Regions from separate parts of the Amycolatopsis sp. NPDC006131 genome, predicted to be linked through region 1. Evidence: riboswitches for the same ligand, from Rfam matches in the RefSeq annotation. Region 1 holds a riboswitch; each other region holds the start of a gene.
The links. Region 1 has a riboswitch for cobalamin ahead of ABZ215_RS28615 (HoxN/HupN/NixA family nickel/cobalt transporter). Riboswitches for the same ligand answer to the same signal wherever they lie in the genome.

Region 1 (7,301 bases):
CCTGGAACGTCCTGGTCTGCCACGCCAGGAGCTCGTCGGTGAGGCCCTTGAACGTCTTGCCCACCATGATCGGCGGGCCGCCGTCCGGGTCGCGTGCGCCGAGGTGCAGGTTCGACAGGTACCCGGTGCGGCGGCCGTGGCCCCACTCCGCGGCGAGGACGACGAGGTCGAGCGTGTGCACCGGCTTCACCTTCAGCCACGCCCGGCCCCGCCGCCCCGCCGCGTACGGCGAGTCGAGCGCTTTCACCATCACGCCCTCGTGCCCGGCGTCGAGGGCGGCCGCGAGGATCGCGTCCGGATCGGACGGTTCCGTCCGCCCCGGGATGAGGTGCTCGCCGGCCACCCGGCGCAGCGCCTCGTTGCGCTCCCGCAACGGTTTGTCGAGCAGGTCCGTGCCGTCCAGGTGCAGGCAGTCGAAGAAGTACGGCTGCAGCAGCAACGCACGCACCTGCTCCTCGCGCGTGCTGCCGAACCGGCTCATCGTCTCCTGGAACGGCCGTGGCCTGCCGTCGTCGGTCAGCGCGAGCGTCTCCCCGTCGAGCACCACCGACCGGCACGGCAGTGCGCGCACCAGGGACACCAGCTCGCCCACGTGCTGGGTGATCTCGCGCAGCGTTCTCGTGTAGACGTGCACCTCGTCGCCGTCGCGGTGCACCTGTATCCGCGCTCCGTCCATTTTGTACTCGACAATGGCGGACGGGTGCTCGCGCACCGCCTCGTCGAGCGATTCGGCCGGGGACGCCAGCATCGGCCGCAGCGGACGCCCCAGCTCCAGCCCGAAGCCGCCGAGCGCGGCCTCGCCACCGGTGACCGCGGCCGCGGCGGTGACCGGCAGCTGCCCGGACAGCATGAACGCGCGCCGGACCGCTTCGGCGGGCACGTCCGCCGCCGCCGCGATCGCGTCGAGCATCACGCCCTCCAGCGCCCCCTGCCGCAGCTCACCGGTGAGCAGGCGGAAGAGGAACTGCTGTTCGGCTTCGGTGGCGCGGGAGAACAACTCCGTCAGCAGGCCGGCCCGGCGCCTGGCCGACCCGCTGCCCGAAGCGGCTCCCACTTCGCCGAGGACCTCGTCGACCCCGGCCACGGTCAGGTTCGGTTCGTCAGCCGGGCGCGCGCCCAGCTCGGCCAGCGTGCGCCACCCCGTCCCGATCCGGCCCTGGGTGGGCCGTCCGGTCAGGAAGGCGACCACGGCGGGCAGCTCCCGCTCGTCCGCGCGGTTGAGCAGGTCCGCCAGCGTCGCGATCTTCGCCTTGCGCGAGCGGGTGGCCGCTAGCGAGGCGGAGGCTGTGACGACGTCGGCGAGCAACATGCGGACATCATCTCCCGCCCCACCGACAATTTCCGGGGACGCAGGACCAGCGCGACCGCGCCGAGACAGACGACCAGCCCGAGCAGGCCACGCAGCGTGATCGTGTCGTCGAACATGAGCCAGGCGAGGATCATCGTGGTAGGCGGTGTGAGGTACAGCAGGCCGGACACGGTCGTCACCGAGCTACGACGAAGGACCAGCCAGTAGCAGCCATATCCCCCGAACGTGGAAAACACGACGACCCACCCGACCGCGACCCAGAAGTCCGGATCCGCCGGCGCGACCAGCTGCCCGGTGGCCGCCGCGATGCCGGTGAACAGCACCGCGCTGGTCACGCACTGCACCACCAGCCCGTCCCAGAGCGGCACGGCGGAGGCCGTCTTGCGTTCGATGAGCGTGGCCGCGACCAGTGCGAGCATCGCCAGGAACGGCAGCGCGTAGGCCAGCGGCGGGGTGCCGGGGCGGCCGGACAGGTTGTCGCCGACCACCAGCGCCACCCCGGCCAGCCCGCCGACCAGCCCGGCCCACCGCAGCGCGCCCGCGCGCTCGCCCAGCACGAACTGGCTCAGCACCACCGCGACGATCGGCTGCAGCGCCGCGATCAGCGCGGACGTCCCGACGGCCACGCCGAGGTCGGCCGCCGCGTAGACGCAGTACAGGTACGCGCCCTGGGAGAGCGCACCGAGACCGGCCTGGATCGCGGCGTCGCGCGGCCGCATCGAGCGCCGCCGGACCACCCACCACACGCCGAGCAGCAGCCCCGCGGCCAGGAACCGCCAGGCCAGGAGGGACACCGCGCCGCCGGACCTGGCGCCCAGCGTCGCGCCGACGAACCCGGAGCTCCAGAACAGGACGAAACCGCTTCCGGCGACGACGTTCCCCCGCATGCACCCTCCCGCACAGGTATACCGGTCTGTATAGTCCACGGTAGCTATACCGGTCGGTGTACTGTCAAGTCGTGGAGACGGACAAGCCGCTGACCCCGGCCGCCGAACGGATCCTCACGGTCGCCGGGAAACTGTTCTACGACAACGGGATCCACGCGGTCGGTGTGGACACGATCGCCGCCGAGGCCGGGGTCACCAAGAAGACCCTGTACGACCGGTTCGGCTCCAAGGCCGACCTGGTCGCGCTCTACCTGCGCCGCCGGGACGAGCGGTGGCGGGAGCGGGTGCGCTCCTTCGCCGGCTCCCGGACGACTCCGGCCGAGAAGCTGCTCAGGGTGTTCGACGCGCTCGCCGACTGGCTCGACACCGAGAACACGCGCGGCTGCGCGTTCGTCAACGCGCACGCCGAACTGCCGTCGGCCGACCACCCCGGCCGGCAGGTGATCGCGGCGTCGAAGCAGTGGTTGCTGGGCTACCTGCGGGATCTGGCTGCGGACGCGGGCGCGCGGAACCCGGCACGGCTGGCGGAGGCGCTGCTCGTCCTGGTCGAGGGCGCGACGGTCGCGGCGTCGCTGGAGGTCGCGCCGACGGCGGTCGCCACGGCCAAACGCGTCGCGAAGTCGCTGGTGGACGAAGCGACGGCGGCGCAGCACAACTCGGCGTCCCGGCGGTAGGGCGCCGGTCACCGGGATGGCTCTTGCCCCGCCGCGAGGCCGAAACGTACCGTGAGCGGGCCGTGGTGCTCGGGAAGTCCGGTGTGAAACCGGCGCGGCCCTCGCCACTGTGAACGGGAAGTCCCGGCCCGGGACAGCCACTGGACGCGAGTCCGGGAAGGCGGGCCGCGGATGTCGATCCGAAGCCAGGAGACCGGCCACGGCACGTTGGACCATCCACGAGGTGCTGGAAGGCGGTCTCCATGGGGACTTCACCCACCATGTCCTGGCGCAGGCAGGACACCTACCGCACGGGTCTGTTGCTGCTGGCGATCGTCGTGTTGCACGCGGTCGCGTTCGGGATTCTCGCGTTGCTCGTGGTGCCCGGGCACTACGCCGTCGGCGCGCAGGTGTTCGGCTTCGGGCTGGGGCTGACGGCGTACACGCTCGGCATGCGGCACGCGTTCGACGCCGACCACATCGCCGCGATCGACAACACCACCCGCAAGCTGATGGCCGAGGGCCAGCGCCCGGTTTCGGTCGGGTTCTGGTTCGCGCTGGGGCACTCCACCGTGGTCGTCGTGCTGGCGGTGCTCGTCGCGATCGGCGCGAAGGGCATCCTGAGCTGGACCGAGGACGGCTCGTCCGCGCACAAGGTGCTCGGCGTGATCTCCACCGGAGCGTCCGGCGGGTTCCTGTACCTGATCGGCATCCTGAACCTGGTCGCGTTGATCGGCATCTGGAAGGTGTGGCGCGAGCTGCGCCGCGGCCGCTTCGACGAGGCCGAGCTGGAGGCGCGGCTCGACTCGCGCGGGTTCGTCAACCGCTTCCTCGGCAGGCTCACCCGCTCGATCCGCCGCCCGGGCCAGATGTACCTGGTCGGGCTGCTGTTCGGCGTCGGATTCGACACCGCGACCGAGGTGCTGCTCCTGGCACTGGCCGGGTCCGGCGCGGCGGCGGGCCTGCCCTGGTACGCGATCCTGTGCCTGCCGCTGCTGTTCGCCGCCGGCATGAGCCTGTTCGACACGCTCGACGGCACGTTCATGAACTTCGCCTACGACTGGGCGTTCGCCAACCCGGTCCGCAAGATCTACTACAACCTCACGATCACCGGCCTGTCCGTCGCGGTGGCGCTGGTCATCGGCACGATCGAGCTGGTCGGTGTGGCCAGGGACGACCTGGGCTGGTCGGGCGCGCTGATCGACTGGATCGCGGACATCGACCTCGACAGCGTCGGCTACATCGTCGTCGGGTTGTTCGTGGTGGTGTGGGCGGCCGCGATCGCGTACTGGCGGCTCGCCAGGGTCGAGCACCGGTGGAGCTCAGCCGAGTGAGGCCGCCCGCCCGTTCGAGCTGAGCGCGGCGGTCAGGTCCTCGCGGGCCCGGAACACGCGGGACCGGATGGTGCCGACCGCGCAGTCGCACACCTCCGCCGCGTCGGCGTAGGACAGCCCGATCACCTGCGTGAGCACGAACGCTTCGCGGCGCTCCGGCTCCAGCTCGGCGATCAGCTTGCGCAGCACGACGAGCCGGCCGTGGTCCGGCGTCTGGGCGCCGCTCTGCTCCGCGGTGGCCACCCAGTCGTCGACCTGGCTGGTCTGCGGGCGGCGGCGGGTGCCGCGCAGGTGGTCGGCGGCGACGCGCTTGGCGATCGACAGCAGCCACATCCGGGCGGGCGACCGGCCTGCGAACGACGGCAGGGCGGCGAAGGCGCGCAGGTAGGTCTCCTGCACCAGGTCCTCGGCGACGCCGGGGTTGGACAGGTAGGTCAGCAGGCGGTGCAGCTGTCGTTGGGTGGCGGACACGAAGCGCTCGGCGGCCACCCGATCGCCGCGCGCCGCCAGGAAGGCGTCCCGGGTGATCTCGTCGTCGTCCACGTTCGCGTTCCTCCCAGTGCGGCCTGACGGTGCGGGCCCTGACCGATGACCTTATGGCCTCCGCGGCATCCGGCGTCAAGGAAACATCACAGGTCTGTGAAATCCCAACCGGTCCCAGAATCCGGAGCGGTGAGGGGAACCATCCAGTGCGCGCGGACGACAATGCAAATATGGACTGTGCAACCGCGCGCGAGGCGATCTCCGCCAATCTCGACGGCGAGGACCCCGGGGTGGATCCGGTGGCGCTCGACGAGCACGTCTCGCGCTGCGCGGCCTGTCTGACCTGGCAGGACGAGGCGGCGGCGGTGACGCGCCTGGTGCGCCTCGAGCCGGCCGCCGCGTCGCCGGACGTGTCGGCGCGAGTGCTCGCCCACGCGCCCGCGACCGCCCGGCCGGTGCGGCTCGACTGGCCGCGGCTGGCGCTGGTCCTCACCGCGATCGCCCAGTTGTCCATCGTGGTGTCGCTGTTGTTCGTGCCCCAGCGGATGGCCGACGGGATGGCCGTTCAGCCGGGATCGCACCTCGAACACGAGGCCGCGGCGTTCAACTTCGCCATCGCGATCGCCCTGCTGTGGGCGGCCGCGAAGCCGCGGCAGGCACGCAGCCAGCTGCCGGTCCTGCTCAGCTTCGCCGCGGTGCTCGTCGGGTTGTCCGTGCTGGACCTGGTCGCCGGCCGGGTCGGCTGGGAACGGCTGGCCAGCCACCTGCCGCTGCTGTTCGGCCTGTTCTGCGCGGTGCTGGTGGCGCGCCGCGACGGCCGGCGGCCGTGGCCGGGCAACCGGGCCGGTGCCGAACCGGCGAGCCGCACCAGCACCGGCGAGACCGGCCGGGACCTCGCCGAGCCGTCGGCGCAGTCCCGGAAGTATCAGCCGCCCGCCGCGCGGCGCAACGTGGCCTGATCGATGTCGTCGGTGGCGATCCAGCTGGCCAGCAGGCCCAGCGCGCGCTCGGACTCCGAGCCTGGTTCGGCGGTGTAGGTGACGATCGCCTGGTCCGGTTCGTCCGGCAGGCGCAGCGTTTCGTACCGCAGGTGCAGCTCGCCGACCAGCGGGTTGTGGATCCGCTTGTGGCCGTGTGCCTTCTCCCGCACGTGGTGCCCGGCCCACAGGTGGCGGAACAGGTCGCTGCCCAGTGACAGCTCGCCGATCAGCTGGGCCAGGCGCGGATCGCCGGGGCACCGGCCGGCCTCGGCACGCAGGTTCGCCACCAGCTCCTCGCAGACCTGGTCGAACTCGGGGTGCAGGGCGCGTGCCTCGTCCTCGCCGAGGAAGAACAGTTTCGGCAGGTTGCGCTCCTGCGGCGGCAGCGAGCCGAAGTCGAACGCGATCGCGCCGCCCATCGGGTTCCACGCCAGCACGTCGAGGTAGCGGCCGAAGACGAAGGCGGGCACCGACATGGCGTCGAGCAGTTGCTGCACCGCCGGCCGCACCTGCTGCACGGGGCACCGCCCGGTCCGCTTGAGGCGCGGTGACGCGAGGTTGTGCAGGTAAGCGCACTCGTCCGGGTTGAGGCGCAACGCCCTGGCGAGTGAATCCAGCACCTCGTCCGACACGTTCCGCGCACGGCCCTGCTCCAGGCGGGTCAGGTAGTCGACGCTGATCCCGGCCAGCTGCGCCAGTTCCTCGCGGCGCAGCCCGGCGACCCGTCGCCGCGTCACCCCCTGCGGCAGTCCCACGTCGCGCGGGTCCAGCGCAGCGCGGCGGGCCTTGAGGAACGCTCCGAAATCAGCTCCGTCCACGCCTCCAGTATCCGGATCCGCGCACCCGTTGCCTGGTACTGCCAGACCCAGGTCAAGCGTTGCCTGGTCCCCCTCCTCGTCCGCGGCGAACTTGGACACCACACACCAGAGGAGGAACTCGAAATGCGACGACGGATTCTCGGCGGCACCGGTATCGAGGTCAGCGAGTACACGCTGGGCGCGATGATGTTCGGCGCGTGGGGCAACCGCGACCACGACGAGTCGGTCCGCATGATCCACACGGCGCTCGACGCGGGCATCAACTTCGTCGACACCGCCGACATCTACTCCGACGGCGAGAGCGAGGTGATCGTCGGCAAGGCGCTCAAGGGGCGCCGCGACGACGTCGTCCTCGCGACCAAGGGGCACTTCTACGGCCTGAACAGGCCCGGCAGCAGCTCCCGCCGCTGGCTGACCCGGGCGCTGGACGACAGCCTGCGCCGGCTCGGCGTCGACCACGTCGACCTCTACCAGGTGCACCGCCCCGACCCCAACACCGACATCGACGAGACCCTGTCGGCGCTGTCGGACTTCGTGCGGGCGGGCAAGGTGCGCGCAATCGGGTCGTCGGTCTTCCCGCCCGAGCAGATCGTCGAGGCGCAGTGGGTCGCGGAGCGGCGCGGGCACGTGCGGTTCCGCACCGAGCAGCCGCCGTACTCGATCCTCAACCGGGGCATCGAGGCGCACGTCCTGCCGACCGCGCAGCGCTACGGGATGGGGGTGCTGACCTGGGGACCGCTGTCCGCGGGCTGGCTGTCCGGTCGGTACTCCACACCGTCCGATGTGGACTTGCAGGCCGGACGGGTCGCGTTGCAGAACCACAAGTTCGACCCGGCC
Region 2 (7,301 bases), on a different contig from region 1:
GACCCGCCACGCCAGCTTCCCCTGGACCACGTCAGTCCCCCTGGTAGCGCTGCTCGCGCCACGGGTCGCCGTAGCTGTGGTAGCCCGCGGCCTCCCAGAAGCCCAGGTCGTCGTCCAGCATGAGCCGCAGGCCCTTGACCCACTTCGCCGACTTCCAGAAGTACAGGTGCGGCACCAGCAGCCGGGCCGGGCCGCCGTGCTCGGCGGGCAGGTCCTCGCCCTCGAACTCGTAGGCGATCCACGCCTGGCCGTCGAGCAGGTCCTCCAGCGGCAGGTTCGTCGTGTACCCGCCGTGCGACTCGACCATCACGTAGTCGGCGGCCGTGTCCACGTCCTCCAGCAGGGTGTCCAGCGAGACGCCGCGCCAGGTGGTGCCGAACTTCGACCACCGCGTCACGCAGTGGATGTCCACCGTCGGCGTCTCCGACGGCAGCGCCTTGAGGTCCGCCCACGTCCACTCGTGCTTCTGCCCGGTCTCGGTGGTGACCGTGAAGCGCCAGTTCTCCAGCCGCACCCGGGGCGTCGGCCCGGCGGAGAGGACGGGGAAGTCCTCCACCAGGTACTGCCCCGGCGGCAGCTTCTCGTCCGCCGATCGCGCCCGGCCCTGGAACCCGGGAGTCACAATCCCCATCTGCTTCCCCTTCCTCGTCCCGCGAGTCTAAGCCGTGCTTTACTAGAACGTGTTCTAGCCGCTGGAGACGGGAGGCCGCTGTGCGGTTCGGGGTCGTGTTGTTCACCAGTGACCGCGGGATCACGCCGGCCGCGGCGGCGAAGGCGGCCGAGGACGCCGGGTTCGACTCGTTCGCGGTGCCGGAGCACACGCACATCCCGGTCCGGCGGGAGGCGGCGCACCCGGGCACCGGCACCGCCGAGCTGCCCGACGACCGGTACCTGCGCACCCTGGACCCGTGGGTCGCCCTGGCCACAGCGGCCTCGGTGACGACGCGGATCACCCTGTCGACCGCGGTCGCGTTGCCCGCCGAGCACGACCCGATCACCCTGGCCAAGACGATCGCCTCGCTCGACCACCTGTCCGGCGGCCGGGTGGTGCTCGGCGCCGGGTTCGGGTGGAACGTCGACGAGCTGACCGACCACGGCGTCCCGGCCGGGCAGCGGCGCACGGTGGTGCGCGAGTACCTGGAGGCGATGCGGGCGCTGTGGACCGACGAGGAGGCCGCCTACGAGGGCGCCCACGTCCGGTTCGGCCCGTCCTGGGCGTGGCCGAAACCGGTCGGCGAGGTGCCGGTGGTGATCGGCGCGGGCGGTACCGAGCGGACGTTCGCCTGGATCGCGCGCTCCGCCGACGGCTGGCTGACCACGCCCCGGGACCACGAGCTGGACGACAAGGTGCGGCTGCTGCGCAAGATCTGGCAGGACGCGGGCCGGGCGGGCGAGCCGCGGGTGGTCGCGCTCGCCGGGCGGCCGGACGAGGAGGTGCTCGCGCACTGGCGGTCGCTCGGGGTGACCGAGGTGCTGTTCGGGCTGCCGGACCGGGATGCCGGCCAGGTGGCGGCCTACATCGCGAAGCTGGGGGAGCGGCTGCGGCTGGGCTGATCAGGCGCGGGACCGGTAGGCCCGCATCTTGTGCCGCGCCCCGCAGATGTCCATGCTGCACCAGACGCTGTTGCCGGCCGGGGAGCGGTCGTAGAACAGCCACCGGCACTCCGGCGCTCGGCACGGCTTCAGCCGCCGAGCCCGGCCTGTCACCTCGGCGCGGAACAGCACGTCGAGTAGCCGCGCGATGAGGCCGTCGACGCCCTCGCCCGCCGGGGCCAGCGCGGGACCGGGCCAGCGCGGCCCGGCGACGGTCGCGGCCGCGAAGGCGTTCAGCTCGGCCGCCACGTCCACGCCGTCCAGGTGGTCGCGCAGCTTCTCGCGGAACCGGACCAGGCGCGCCAGATCCCGCTCGTCCAGGGTCAGCTCGCCCAGCCGGTGCCCGGCCAGCCAGTCGCGGGCCGAGCCGGGCGTGCCGAAGTGGTCCTCGCCGTAGAGGAAGCGCGCCGAGTTGCCGAACACCTCGAGCGGACGCAGATCGTCCGGCGCGGCGGGGCGCGAGTAGGCCATACCGGCAGGTTACCTACCCCGCCAGCCGCCCCACGGCCACGAACACGCAAACCGCCAGCACCAGCAGGTTGACCGCGCTCGTGCGGTACTCGCGCAGCTTCGCGTGGCTGATCGCCGCCCCGGTCATCACGACGGCGAGCCCGATCGCGGCGGCGGGCGTGAGCACGGGCGCGATCCCGGTCGCACCGGGCAGGATCAGCCCGAGCACCGCGGCCAGCTCCGCGGCGGCGACCACCCGGATGACGGGCAGCGGGAAGAACACCACCCCGGTCTGGCCGGTGTCGAGCATCCGCTGCTTCGACTGGGTGGATTTGAGCAGTCCGGACACCAGGAACAGCGCCGCGAGCAGCCCCTGGCAGATCCACAACACGACGTTCACCTGACACGCCTCCTTCCGTATCACCCACCGGACGAGGCGGCGCGGGCTAACGTGACCGCATGGCCAACGAGGACGAGGCACGCGACTGGAACGGCGACACCGGCCGCTACTGGGCCGACCACGCCGAGCACTACGACGCGATGCTCGCGCACCTGACCCCGCACCTCCTCGACGCCGCCGGCATCGAGCCGGGCGAGCGGGTCCTCGACATCGGCTGCGGCTGCGGCACCACCACGCTGCTCGCGGCCGGGCGGGGCGCGACCGTACTCGGCGCGGACCTGTCCGGCCCGATGCTCGCCGTGGCCCGGGAGCGCACCGCCGGGCTCGACGGGGTGCGGTTCGAGCAGACCGACGTGCAGGTCCACGACTTCGGTGCGGGCTCGTTCGACCTGGCGCTCAGCCGGTTCGGCGTGATGTTCTTCGACGACCCGCTCGCCGCCTTCACCAACGTCGCGCGGGCGCTGCGGCCCGGCGGGCGGCTGGCGTTCCTGTGCTGGCAGGACGTGCGCGAGAACGAGCACCGGGTGCTGGCGCTGAACGCGGTCGCCCCGCACGTCGACACCGCCGACGCCGTCCCGCCCGGCCCCGGCCCGTTCTCGTTCGCCCAGCCGGGCTACCTGCGCGAGTTGCTGACCGGCGCCGGGCTGACCGGCGTCGCCGTGGACGACGTGCGGGCGCCGGTCCGGCTCGGCGCCGACGCCACGTCAGCGGCCGATTTCCTGCGCCGCGGCGCGATGCTGCGGACGATCTTCGAGCGGTACCCGGCGGAAACGGTCGAGCGGGCGGTCGCCGCGCTGACCGAGGCCCTCGTCCCGCACGAGACGCCCGACGGCGTGCTCCTGGGCGCGGCTGCCTGGCTCGTCACCGCGCGCAGGCCGTGACGGAGTCCCTTCTGGACAGCGCACTCTGATTCCACAGTGGAGGAGTGGGGTTCGTCTCGCGCGGCCGGAAAACGATTGCTCCTGCGGTAAATTGGGGCAACGTGCCCGCTGAACCGCTGCTCACCCTCGGCCCGTGGCAACTGCTGTTCCTCGTGGTGGCCGGGGTCGGGGCGGGCCTGACCGGTTCGATCGCGGGGCTCGCGTCGCTGGTGTCCTACCCGGCGCTGCTGGCGATCGGTGTGCCGCCGGTCACCGCGAACGTGACCAACACCGTCGCGTTGATGGGCAACACGGTCGGCTCGGCGGCCGGTTCGCGTCCCGAGTTGCGCGGGCAGCGCGCCCGGTTGCTGCGGCTGTGCGCGATCACGGCGGTCGGCGGCGCGGCGGGCAGCGCGCTGCTGCTGCTCACCCCGGAGGGCACGTTCGCCTACATCGTCCCGTTCCTGATCGGCGGCGCCTCGATTCTGCTGCTGTTCTCCCCGCGCCTGGCCGAACGCGCCGGCCGTGGTGACGGCGGGCTGACCGCGGGCACCGCCACGGGCGCGTTCCTGGTCGCGATCTACGGCGGCTACTTCGGCGCGGCGGCCGGGGTGATCATGCTGGCGCTGCTGTCCGCGGCCTGGGCGCAGCCGCTGGCCAGGACGAACGCGGCGAAGAACATCGTCACCGGAGCGGCCAACCTGGTGGCCGCCGTGGTGTTCGCGTTCACCGGCTCGGTGCTCTGGCCCGCGGCGGCGGCCCTGTGCCTCGGTCTGGTCGCCGGATCCTTCGTGGGGCCCGCGGTGGTCCGCCGCCTGCCCGCGGCGCCACTCCGGGTCGCGATCGCGCTGGCGGGCATGGGTCTGGCCGTCACGCTGGCCTGGCAGGCCTGGAACTAGATTCTGTTTCAAGCGGTGGCGCCGTCTCGCCGCTTGATCAGCTGGCACCGCCGCGGGCCCTGGCCGTTGTCCGGCCGCGCCAGGAGTCGAACGGCTTCCCCTGGCCATCCGCAGGCGTAAAACCTCGTCCGCTACCCGGTCAACTGGATCGCGGCACTTTCGACAGCGCACGGTTGTCCCTGATCACCACCCACAGCGAGGGCGCCGAGCCGCTGCGCTTCCGGTCCCACCTCCGGATCGACGCCGACGTGCCCGAGGAAGACTGGACCGATCCGCGCACCGGCCGCCGGGACCCGGCCGTCCTGCGCCGCATCGCGCGTGAGCACGACGTGTGCCTCGGCGTCTACGGGTCCACTGTGGAACCCGGCACGGTCGGGGTCGGGGACGAGGTCGTCGTGGTAGCGTGAGCCCGCCAGTCGTGCCCCGCGAGGGGCCAGGGAATCCGGTGCGAATCCGGAACTGACGCGCAGCGGTGAGCGGCGACGGGCGGGACAACGGCCACTGGACCACGCGGTCCGGGAAGGCGTTCCGCCCGGACGACCCCGAGTCCGAAGACCTGCTGGCACCCCCGCCACGGGGGAGACCGCCGGACCGGGCTCCGCGCATGAGCCCTCGACGCTAGGGGCCGCTGTGCGCCGATCGATCACCTTCCCGCTCCTCGCCGCCGTGCTGGCGCTGACCGGGTGCGCGAGCGCCACCCCCTCCGGAGACACCGCCGCCGTGGCCGTCGACAACTGCGGCCACCAGGTCCGCGTGCCGGAACCGCCGCGGCGGGCGGTCGCGCTCAACCAGGGCGCGGCGGAGATCATGCTGTCCCTCGGCCTCGCCGACCGCATGGCGGGCACCGCCACCTGGACCGATCCCGTGCCGCCGCACCTGGCCGCGGACAACGCGAAGGTGCCCCGGCTCGCCGAGAACTACCCGTCGTTCGAGACCGTGCTCGCCACCGAGCCGGACTTCGTCGCCGCCTCGTTCGGCGCCATCCTCGGCAAGGGCGGCGTCGCCACCCGCGAGCAGTTCGAGCAGCTCGGGGTGCCCGCCTACCTGTCGCCGACCGAGTGCGCCAAGGACACCAGCGGCGGCGGTGACGGCGCGCGCACCGAGACGCTGACCATGGACGCCGTCTACACCGAGATCCGCGACCTCGCGCGGATCTTCGGCGTCGAGGACCGCGGCGAACAGCTGGTCACCAGCCTGCAGGAACGGATGCGCGCGGTCGCGGGTGCAGGCGCGAACGCCCGGCTGATGTTCTGGTTCGCCAACTCCGAGGCCCCCTACCTGGCGGGTTGCTGCGGCGCGCCCGGCATCATCACGACGACCGTCGGCGCCCGCAACGTCTTCGACGACACACGCGAGGAGTGGCCGCAGATCAACTGGGAGACGGTCGCCGAACGCGACCCGGACGTGATCGTCCTCGGCGACCTGACCCGCCGTTCGCAGACCGCGGAGAACGCCGCCGCCAAGATCGCGTTCCTGGAGTCGCACCCGGTGACCCGCGACCTGGCCGCGGTGCGGAACAAGCGGTACGTGCCGCTGTCCGGGCAGGCGATGAACCCGACGCTGCGCACCGTGGACGGCGCCGAGCAGGTCGCCGCGGCGCTGCGCGGGTTCGGGTACGGCGGGTGACGTGCACCGCGCGCGTCCTGCCGCTGTGCGCCGGGGGCCTCGCGCTGCTCGTGGTGTCGGTGGCCGTCGCGGTGACGATCGGCCCGGCCGGGATCGGCGTGGGCGACGTGTACGCCACCGTCCTGGCCCACCTCGGTCTCGGGGAGCCGGTGCTCTCGCCGGTCCGCGACGGGATCGTGTGGCACCTGCGGATCCCGCGCGCCCTGCTCGCCGCCGTGTGCGGCGCGGGTCTGGCGGTGTGCGGGGCGGTCATGCAGTCGCTACTGCGCAACCCGCTGGCCGACCCGTTCGTGCTCGGGGTGTCCTCGGGCGCGTCGACCGGCGCCGTGCTGGTCGTGGTGCTCGGCGTCGGCGGGGGAGTGGTGTCGTTGTCGGCGGGGGCGTTCGCCGGGGCGGTGCTGTCGTTCGGGCTCGTGCTGCTGCTCAGCCAGACGCTGGGCGGCACCACCGAGCGCGTGGTGCTGTCCGGGGTCGCGGCGATGCAGCTGTTCTCCGCACTGACCTCGTTCGTCGTGCTGACGGCCGGGGACGCGGAAACGACGCGGGGCGTGTTGTTCTGGCTGCTCGGGTCGTTCAGCAGCGCGTCGTGGTCCGAGGTCGGCGTGTGCGCCGCGGTGCTGGTCGTCGCGCTGCTGGTGTGCTTCGGCCACGCCCGGACGCTCGACGTGCTCGCCTACGGACAGGACCTCGCCGCGGCGCTCGGGGTCGCGCTGACGCGGACGCGAATCGTGCTGATGTGCGTCACCGCGCTACTGACGGCCGCGCTGGTGAGCGCCTGCGGGGCGGTCGGGTTCGTCGGGCTGGTGCTCCCGCACGCGGCCCGCGCGCTGGTCGGCCCCGGCCACGGACGTCTGCTGCCGGTGACCGCCGTGGCCGGCGCGGTGTTCCTGGTGTGGGTCGACACGCTGGCGCGTACGGTGCTCGACCCGCAGGAGGTGCCGGTCGGCGTGGTCACGTCGATCATCGGCGTGCCCGCGTTCGTGGCCGTGCTGTACCGCAGCCGTCCACAGTGGACGCGGCGGGCCGCCTAGATTTTTTCACCACCCGAGCAGCTTGCGCCGCCTCAGGTCACCTGATCGCGTCGCGGCCGGCGTCGGTGAGTTTGGCGGGGATGCGGGAGCCGGTGCCGGGGACGCGGCGGACCAGGCCGGCGTGGATCAGCAGTCGCGCGCCGAACTGGTCGCAGCAGGAGAGTCCGTCGACGTACACGTGCGGCTCGCTGCTCGCGGTCAGTTCCACGCGGCCGTCGGCAACCGCTTTCAGGAACTCGACGTCGCGGTGGCTGAGGGTGGACGCGGTCATCGCTGGCACCTTTCCGAGAACGGTGTGGTGCGCCACAGAATAGGGGATCGTTGAACAATCGAGCAACCGGGTTGACGGATCGTTCAACAATCGCTAGCGTCGTGGGGCATGCGAGTCAGCTCACAGGACACCCGGCAGACCCTCATCGGCGGCGACCCCGACGACATCTCC
Region 3 (7,301 bases), on a different contig from region 1:
CGCCTCCGGCGTCGCTCCGATCGCCACCCGGACCTCGGCAGAAGGTCGACCAGTGCGCCTGGCGATCAGCTTCCCGGCCGAGATGACCACGGCCGTGCTCACCCTCGACGAGGAGGGCCGCATCAGCGAGGAGACCCTCACCGACGACACCCACCTCATCCGTCGTCGCTTCGTTTACACCGGTTGACGCCGAGCGAGCGGGAACTGACATGGCGTCCGGATCAGTGGCCCATCGACCCCATCATGTGCCCCATGTAGGGCGCGGACATGAACCCGGACAGGATCAACGCGCCCATGATCAGCACGACGGCGAGCACCACGGCGATCATGAGCGGCGATGGAAGTGGTGATGGTGCCGCGACGTGGGGTACCGCAGGCAGGTCCAGTGTGAGCGCCTCGAGTTCACCGACCGTGCGCGCCCGGTAGGCATCCTCGGCGCGCTGGGAGAACTCGTCCAACGTCAGGCGTCCCGTTCCGACTTCCCTCCGCAAGGTCGCCACAACTCGCTCGCGGTCCTCGTCCGAAGCCCGAATCCCCGGTCCCATCACCATTCCTGCCTCACCGATCGAGCGGATCAACTGCTCGCCCGTCCGGCATTGTTTCGGTACGCAGATCGCGGAGTTCCTGGCGCAGTGCCGCGATCTCCCGATCGCGATCTGATGCGGCGAGCCCGCAGCGCCCCCGCCCTCGAACCATGGGGCGCCAGCACAGAAAGTACGTCGCGGCGAGCGCGCCGAGCGCGATCACCGCAGCGAGCCAGGTCGGCATCAGGACACCTGATCGACACGCCGTCGGGCGCGCTCGGCCTTGAGTTCGTTGATCTCCTCGCGCAGTTGCGCGACCTGCTGCGTGTCGGCATCACCGCGGCGTCCCATCATCCACATCATGAGGCCCATACCGACAGGGCAGGCCAACACCGCAATGCCGTACAACCAGGACGCCATCGATCCTCCCGCAAAGCTCTACTATCTACGTACGTAAATAGTAGACAGGTCCGTGACACAACGCCACTTTCCGGTTTACGGTGCTGAGCAGTAGGTCGAGATCCCGCGAGCGGAAGGCAGGGCGTGACGATGCCGAATCTACGACGCAGGACCGCGCCGGCCGTGACCCTTGGAGCGTTCGCCTTGGTAGCGACGGCATGCAGTGGCGGCGGAACGACCCCATCCGGCAGTTCGGCTCCGGCAACCCAGCCGCCAGCTGCGCAGCCTTCGGCGACGGGGTTCCGGACGCAGATACCGGTGAAGCTGACCGAGTTCGCCATCCAACTGCCGCAGCAGGCCTTCCCGCCGGGCACCTACACCTTCGCCACCAGCAACGACGGGCAGACCACGCACGCGCTGGAGATCGTGGGCCCAGGCGGCCTGGACGAGCGCACCACGACCTTCCGGGGCGGGCAGTCGGCCGACCTCACGGTCACCCTGCAGCCCGGCACCTACGAGCTCTACTGCCCCGTCGGCAACCACAAGCAACAGGGCATGGACACCACGATCACCATTAGTGGTACCGGCCCGGCCGGCACGTCCCCGCCTTCCCCGACCGGAGGCGGCTATTGACGGGTGGGGTCATGGCGAACTTGCCGCGCCCGCGGGCGACCCGGACGACCGGATACGCACTCGTCGTTCTCGGGACAGCGATCGCCCTCGCGAACTGGCTGACCGAGAAGACCAGCCTGCGGCACTTCCCGGAGGGACACTCAGCCCTCTACGTGCTGATCGGGCTTGTCGTAGCCGCCGTCGGCCTGCGAATCGCCTCGACTGTCGACGAGAGCTGAACTGCCCGCGCGCTGCGCTGCTCTGCGTGACCGCGTCCGGAGCAGGCCCAGCGCGACGCGACCCAGTACCACGCCGATCAACCCACCCCCGACGTTGGCAGCGAGGTCAGAGAGACTGCAGAACCGGCCGGGAATCTGGACCTGTGCCAGCTCGATGCACGTCGGGAGCAGGATGGCAACCGACACCGCGGGAAGAATTCGGCCGAAGGTCACCACGACGGCACCGGCCAAGGGGAGCAGCAACAACAGGTTCAGCAGATCGGCTGCGATCCCGCCGCCCGAATGGACGATGTCGTGGCCGAAGTCCGCCAGGTCATCGGGCAGACAACTGCTCACACCGTTGGTGTGCGGCTCGTCGCCCGGCGTCAGGGTCACCGACGCGACGGCCGTCGACAACAGCAGCGAGATCAGAGCCCCGTCACGCCGCCAGCCGCGGCGCCGGGCCAGCGGTGCCGCAAGGAGCACACTGACGATGCCGCCCACCACGAGGACGACCATGGTCCAACCGGACACGGGCACGTGAGCGCCGAAAACCCTCACCCTCACTCCTCGCGAACGGCGCCCTCATCGACACACGCGGTGGGCGACCGGCCGTAAACAATCAGCCGGGTGACACCCTCAGGCCCACGGAACCGTCGGCACCGGTCTCCCGCCGTCGATGCCGTCCGCGATCGGGTCGGCGGTCCCGGTACGACCACCCCGCCGGACTGCCCGGAAGTGGTGACCTGTCCGGCGACAGCTTCAGGAGGTCGCGCAGCACCGTCTCGTAGATCGGCGTCTGGCTCACCTGTCCACCACCTTCCGGGCATGCCGGACGAACCACGGCAGTTTACTATTCGCGATAGTACTCCGCTTCGTTCACACTCCTGAGCTCGCCGCCGGCGAGAATCGGAGGCGACCGCGGTCCCGCTCGGCGAGCAGACCGAAGCCCGCACCGAGTGTGGCCCACAGCAGGCCCAACGACGCCAGCGACAGCAGCCGGAAGTCCCACACCAGGGATGCCGGTGCGGCGACGGGGTCCGGGTTGTCCGGCAACAGGAACAAAGTGGCCAGTCCCGCGACCACCACGCCGGCACAAACGAGTTGCACCAGCGGGTCTGGCACACCACGGCGACGCAGATGACCGTTGAGCTGCCAAGCCGCGACCACGAAGACGATGCTCACCCCGATCGCGGTGAGCCACGCGTTCGCCCGCAAGGAGACCGTGGCGGGGTCACCGACGCCGGGCGGGTTACCGGGATAACGCAGGAACGGCAGGAATTCCACGGCCAGGAACCCGGCCCCGGCCAGCCGGAGCGAGAGCGGCCACGCCCGGTCCCCGGGCTGCTTGTGCTGGAGCAGCGCGTACACCACCCCGAACAGGACACCGAACGCGAGACCGGTGACGGTCGCGCTGAACAGGAGTCCGGCGTGCTGAGTGGCGCGCCCGAAGACTTCCGCGCTCTGCGCCACGTTCGCGGCCGCTTGTCTGGCCGATTCCAGCTCGACCGCGCGATCCAGAACCGGCTCGGCGAGCCACCAGGAAAAGGCCCCGGAGAGCAAACCCGCACCGCCGCCGGCGAGCAGGCCCCGGCCCAGGGAGGACAGCAACGACATCTCGCCCGCCTCAGTGGCAGGGCGCGGCGAGCAGGTGCCGGCCGTCGTGGGCGAACTCGTGGATGTAGTTCATCGTCGATGCGAGATCGCCGAGGACCGGCGACAGCAACGCACCTTGGTCGAGGAAGATCGCGTACAGCGCCAGCAAGGCGATCGCGACGGCCAGTCCGGCGATCACGAGATCACGGAAACGATTGGTCAGCAGCTGCGAACCTGGCACTGCCTGTGACGCGGCAGGTGTGGTCATGACGGTCTCCTCACGGGGTTCACACGCCCCGAATTCGGGAGGACGACGGGTCAGTCTCCTGACTTCCGGTTCATCACCCGACCCGGCCGTCGCCGGCTTGCGGGGCTCATTTCCCGGTCACAGTGGCGGGACCGTCCCGGTCTCACACCGGGTTCCTGCTCACCGTCGCCTCGATCTGCACTTGTGGCGGCCAGCATCGCTGCTCGAGTGATACGCCGTCAATCCGGCATCGGGTGAAATCCACTATCGATGATAGTTGTCACATGAGTCATCACGGCTGAAGGCGAGCACCTCGCCGGCGACGGTGAGCCGCACCTTGGCCCCTTCACCCGGAAGGTCGCTGCCAGGCACCCGGGCGACAACCCGCGGACCATCGGGCACGAGGTCCAGCCGGAGTGCGGCATCGTGGCCGTAGAAGCTGACCTCGCCCACGATCGCGTCGGCACCGTCGGTGACCGCGGTCTCGTGGACCTGGATCTGTTCGGGCCTGATCAGCACGTCTGCCGGCCCGTTTACCGCGGGGCCGCAGACGGCAAGAGTCCCGAGAGCGGTGGCCGCACGGCCGTCGTGAATGTCGGCCGGCAGCAGGACGGCTTCTCCGACGAAGCCGGCCACCGCGGGATCGCGGGGGCGGCGGTACAGCTCCGCCGGGGAGTCCAGCTGGACCAGCCGTCCTGCTCGCATCACGGCAACCTGGTCGGCCAGTGACAACGCCTCTGCCTGGTCGTGGGTGACCAGGACGGCGGTGGCTCCCGCGGCACGCAGAGCACGCATCACGGCTCGCCTCGTTCCGTCACGGAGGCTGGCGTCCAGGGACGAGAACGGCTCGTCCAGGAGCACGACGGACGGCCGGGGCGCGAGTGCCCGGGCCAGTGCGACGCGTTGCTGCTGGCCGCCCGACAGCTGATGCGGGTAACGCGATGCCAGATCGCTGTCGAGACCGACCAGATCCAGCAGCTCGTGCAGGCGATCACCGGTACGGCGAGCCTGGCGGGCGAGCCCGAAAGTGACGTTGTCGGCGATCGTGCGGTGCGGGAAGAGCGCCCCTTCCTGCGGAACGTAACCGACCCGGCGCCGCTGGGGCGGGACCGATCGGCCTGCGGTGAAGACCGGGTGGTCACCGAAGGCGATGGTGCCCGAATCGGGGTCGGCGAAACCGGCGATCAGCCGCAGGAGCGTGGTCTTGCCACATCCCGAGGGGCCCAGGACGGCGGTGATGCCACGGGCCGGCACGTGCAGATCGACGCCCTCGAGGACGCTGATGGCACCGAATGCCTTGGTCACCGCGGTCACCGTCAACGCGGTCATCCTTCGGTCGCCCTCCTCGGGTCGCGGGTGAGCAGGTACGTCGCGGGCACGGACAGCAGCACCATCACGGCGGCGTAGGGAGCGGCGGCCCCGTATTCGACGCTGCTGCTGTAGCTCCAGAACTCGGTGGCCAGCGTCCGGGTACCGATCGGAGACAGCAGCAGCGTTGCGGTCAACTCCGTGGCCGCGGCGATGAAGACCAGCGCCGCGCCCGCCCCCAGACCGGGTGCGATGAGCGGGAGTGTCACCCGGCGCAGGGTCGCGAGGCGGCTGAGCCCGAGACCGTGCGCGACGTCCTCCAGTTCGGGCGGAACCTGTGCGAGCGCCGACCGCACGTTCACCACCGCGCGGGGCAGGAACAGGATCGTGTACGCCACGATCAGCAAGGCCGTGGTCTGGTAGATCGCGGGGACCATCCGGATGCTGACGGTCACCAACGCCAGTGCGACCACGATCCCCGGCAGGGTGCTGCCGAAGTACGTGCAGCGCTCGACAAGCGTCACCCACCAGCCGCGATGCCGCACCGCCAGCCAGGCGACCGGGATCGCCACGACGACGGTGACGACCCCGGCCACGCCACCGAGCCCGAGCGAGGCAGCCGCTGCCGAGGACAAGTCGCTGACCGGCACACCGGTCGAGGCGCCGGTGACCAACCAGAACACGAGGCTGCCCACTGGCACCCCGAGCGCGAGGCCGACGAGGACCGCCAGCGCCAGCAAGACCGGGGCAGTCCCGCCTCGCAGGCTGGTCGGCGTGACCCTGCGGGCCGAGCCTGCGCCCACGCGGGCGTGGCGTGCACGGCCGCGGAGCCGGAGCTCACCCAGTAACAAGAGCAGGCACAGCAACACCAGCACACCAGCGAGCATGTTGGCGGCGGGCCCGTTGTAGGAGGACTGGAACTGGTCGTAGATCGCCGTGGTGAAGGTGGGAAACCGCAGCATCTGCAGCGCGCCGAACTCGGCCAGCAGGTGCAGCGCGACCAGCAGGCACCCACCCAGCAGCGCGGGACGCAGCTGCGGCAGCACGATGCGCCAGAACGTCGCCGCGGGACCGAGGCCGAGCGTGCGGGCGCTCTCCTCCAGCGCCGGGTCGAGCCCGCGGAACGCGGCCACGACCGGAAGGTAGACCAGCGGGAAGTAGGACAATGTCACGATCAGCAGGGCACCGAGATATCCGCTGGCTTCCGGGAGGACGGAAACCCAGCCGTAGCTGTTCACGAACGCCGGCACGGCCAGCGGGGCCACCAGCAGCACGTGCCAGACCTTGCGTCCCGGCAGCGTCGTACGCTCGACGAGCCACGCGGCGCCGACTCCGATCATCGCACAGAGCAGCACCGATCCGCCGACGAGACGGATGGTGTTCCACAGGAGCTCGACGGTGCGCAGACGGAAGACCAGCCGTTCGACCTCGCCCCAGCCGGTGCTGATCGTGTAGGCGACCACGAAGCCCAGCGGCACCAGCGCGAGCAGGCCCACCACGGCGGCCGACAACCGCAGGACGACGATGCCCGCCTGCCACCGGGCGCGCGCCACCACCCGCTCCCGGTGTGCGAGGGCTGGGCCCGCCGCTGACGGCCGGTTCAGATCAGCCCCGCCTTCTGCATCATGTCCACCACCATCGGGCCGTTCAGTTTCGCCAGATCGACGTCGGGCGGGTCGAGCTCGGCGAAGGGCTTGAGCCTCGGGTTGGCGGCGGCACCGTTCGCGACGGTGTACTCGAGCGCGGTGCTGTCGGCGAGTATCTGCTGACCGTTGCGCCCGGTCAGGTACCTCACCAGCTGCTGCGCCTGCGCTTGCTTGGTGCTGCTCTTGAGCACGCCCGCGCCGGAGGTGCTGACGAACGCACCCGGATCCTTGCCGCCGAAGAACTTCAGCTCGGTGTTCCCGCTGATGGCTCCGGAGCCGGCCCGGTCCTTGAACCAGTAGTAGTGGTAGATCACTCCGGCTTGGATCTCCCCGGAATTGACCGCGGTCAGAACCGCGTTGTTCGTACGGTAGATCTTGGCGTTCGCCTTGAGACCGGCGAGCCACTCCTGCGTCGCCGCTTCCCCCTCGACCGCCAGTACCGCGCTCACGATCGCCTGGAAGTCGGCGCCCGCCGCGGCGATGCCGATCTTGTCCTTCCACTGCGGCTGCGCCAGATCCATGATCGAAGCCGGCAATTGCGACGGCGTCAGCGCCTTGGCGTTGTAGGCCAGCACCGTCGACCGGGCGGCGAAGCCGACCCAGTTGCGACTGGACGGGACGAACCGCTCGGGTACTTGGGCGGCCGTGGCGTCGTCGATCCTGGCGAACAACCCCTTCGACTCCACGAGGTTCATCGCCGGCGAGTTCTCGGTCACGAAAACGTCCGCCGGGGAGGCGTCGCCTTCCTGCA

Region 2: it holds a riboswitch for cobalamin, as region 1 does, so the genes downstream of both, ABZ215_RS17790 (ABC transporter substrate-binding protein) here and ABZ215_RS28615 (HoxN/HupN/NixA family nickel/cobalt transporter) in region 1, are expected to answer to the same signal.
Region 3: it holds a riboswitch for cobalamin, as region 1 does, so the genes downstream of both, ABZ215_RS23970 (CbtB-domain containing protein) here and ABZ215_RS28615 (HoxN/HupN/NixA family nickel/cobalt transporter) in region 1, are expected to answer to the same signal.

Annotation. Positions count from the first base shown of each region.
Region 1 is NZ_JBEXTX010000067.1:29,331-36,631, forward strand. It holds gene ABZ215_RS28600 (ATP-dependent DNA ligase) at 1-1,309, opposite strand, end outside; gene ABZ215_RS28605 (DMT family transporter) at 1,270-2,196, opposite strand; gene ABZ215_RS28610 (TetR family transcriptional regulator) at 2,268-2,870, shown strand; cobalamin riboswitch at 2,917-3,087, shown strand; gene ABZ215_RS28615 (HoxN/HupN/NixA family nickel/cobalt transporter) at 3,131-4,183, shown strand; gene ABZ215_RS28620 (sigma-70 family RNA polymerase sigma factor) at 4,172-4,726, opposite strand; gene ABZ215_RS28625 (zf-HC2 domain-containing protein) at 4,897-5,625, shown strand; gene ABZ215_RS28630 (helix-turn-helix transcriptional regulator) at 5,592-6,464, opposite strand; gene ABZ215_RS28635 (aldo/keto reductase) at 6,588-7,301, shown strand, end outside.
Region 2 is NZ_JBEXTX010000030.1:22,664-29,964, forward strand. It holds gene ABZ215_RS17750 (ferredoxin reductase) at 1-30, opposite strand, end outside; gene ABZ215_RS17755 (sulfite oxidase-like oxidoreductase) at 32-631, opposite strand; gene ABZ215_RS17760 (LLM class F420-dependent oxidoreductase) at 712-1,554, shown strand; gene ABZ215_RS17765 (CGNR zinc finger domain-containing protein) at 1,555-2,064, opposite strand; gene ABZ215_RS17770 (DoxX family protein) at 2,078-2,443, opposite strand; gene ABZ215_RS17775 (methyltransferase domain-containing protein) at 2,503-3,324, shown strand; gene ABZ215_RS17780 (sulfite exporter TauE/SafE family protein) at 3,426-4,202, shown strand; gene ABZ215_RS17785 (hypothetical protein) at 4,376-4,609, shown strand; cobalamin riboswitch at 4,638-4,760, shown strand; gene ABZ215_RS17790 (ABC transporter substrate-binding protein) at 4,833-5,828, shown strand; gene ABZ215_RS17795 (iron chelate uptake ABC transporter family permease subunit) at 5,825-6,859, shown strand; gene ABZ215_RS17800 (hypothetical protein) at 6,897-7,130, opposite strand.
Region 3 is NZ_JBEXTX010000049.1:41,337-48,637, forward strand. It holds gene ABZ215_RS23935 (copper resistance protein CopC) at 1-187, shown strand, start outside; gene ABZ215_RS23940 (DUF1707 domain-containing protein) at 222-551, opposite strand; gene ABZ215_RS23945 (hypothetical protein) at 559-768, opposite strand; gene ABZ215_RS23950 (hypothetical protein) at 768-944, opposite strand; gene ABZ215_RS23955 (hypothetical protein) at 1,242-1,556, shown strand; gene ABZ215_RS23960 (VanZ family protein) at 1,697-2,272, opposite strand; gene ABZ215_RS23965 (CbtA family protein) at 2,633-3,370, opposite strand; gene ABZ215_RS23970 (CbtB-domain containing protein) at 3,381-3,617, opposite strand; cobalamin riboswitch at 3,648-3,817, opposite strand; gene ABZ215_RS23975 (ABC transporter ATP-binding protein) at 3,861-4,925, opposite strand; gene ABZ215_RS23980 (iron ABC transporter permease) at 4,922-6,457, opposite strand; gene ABZ215_RS23985 (iron ABC transporter substrate-binding protein) at 6,505-7,301, opposite strand, start outside.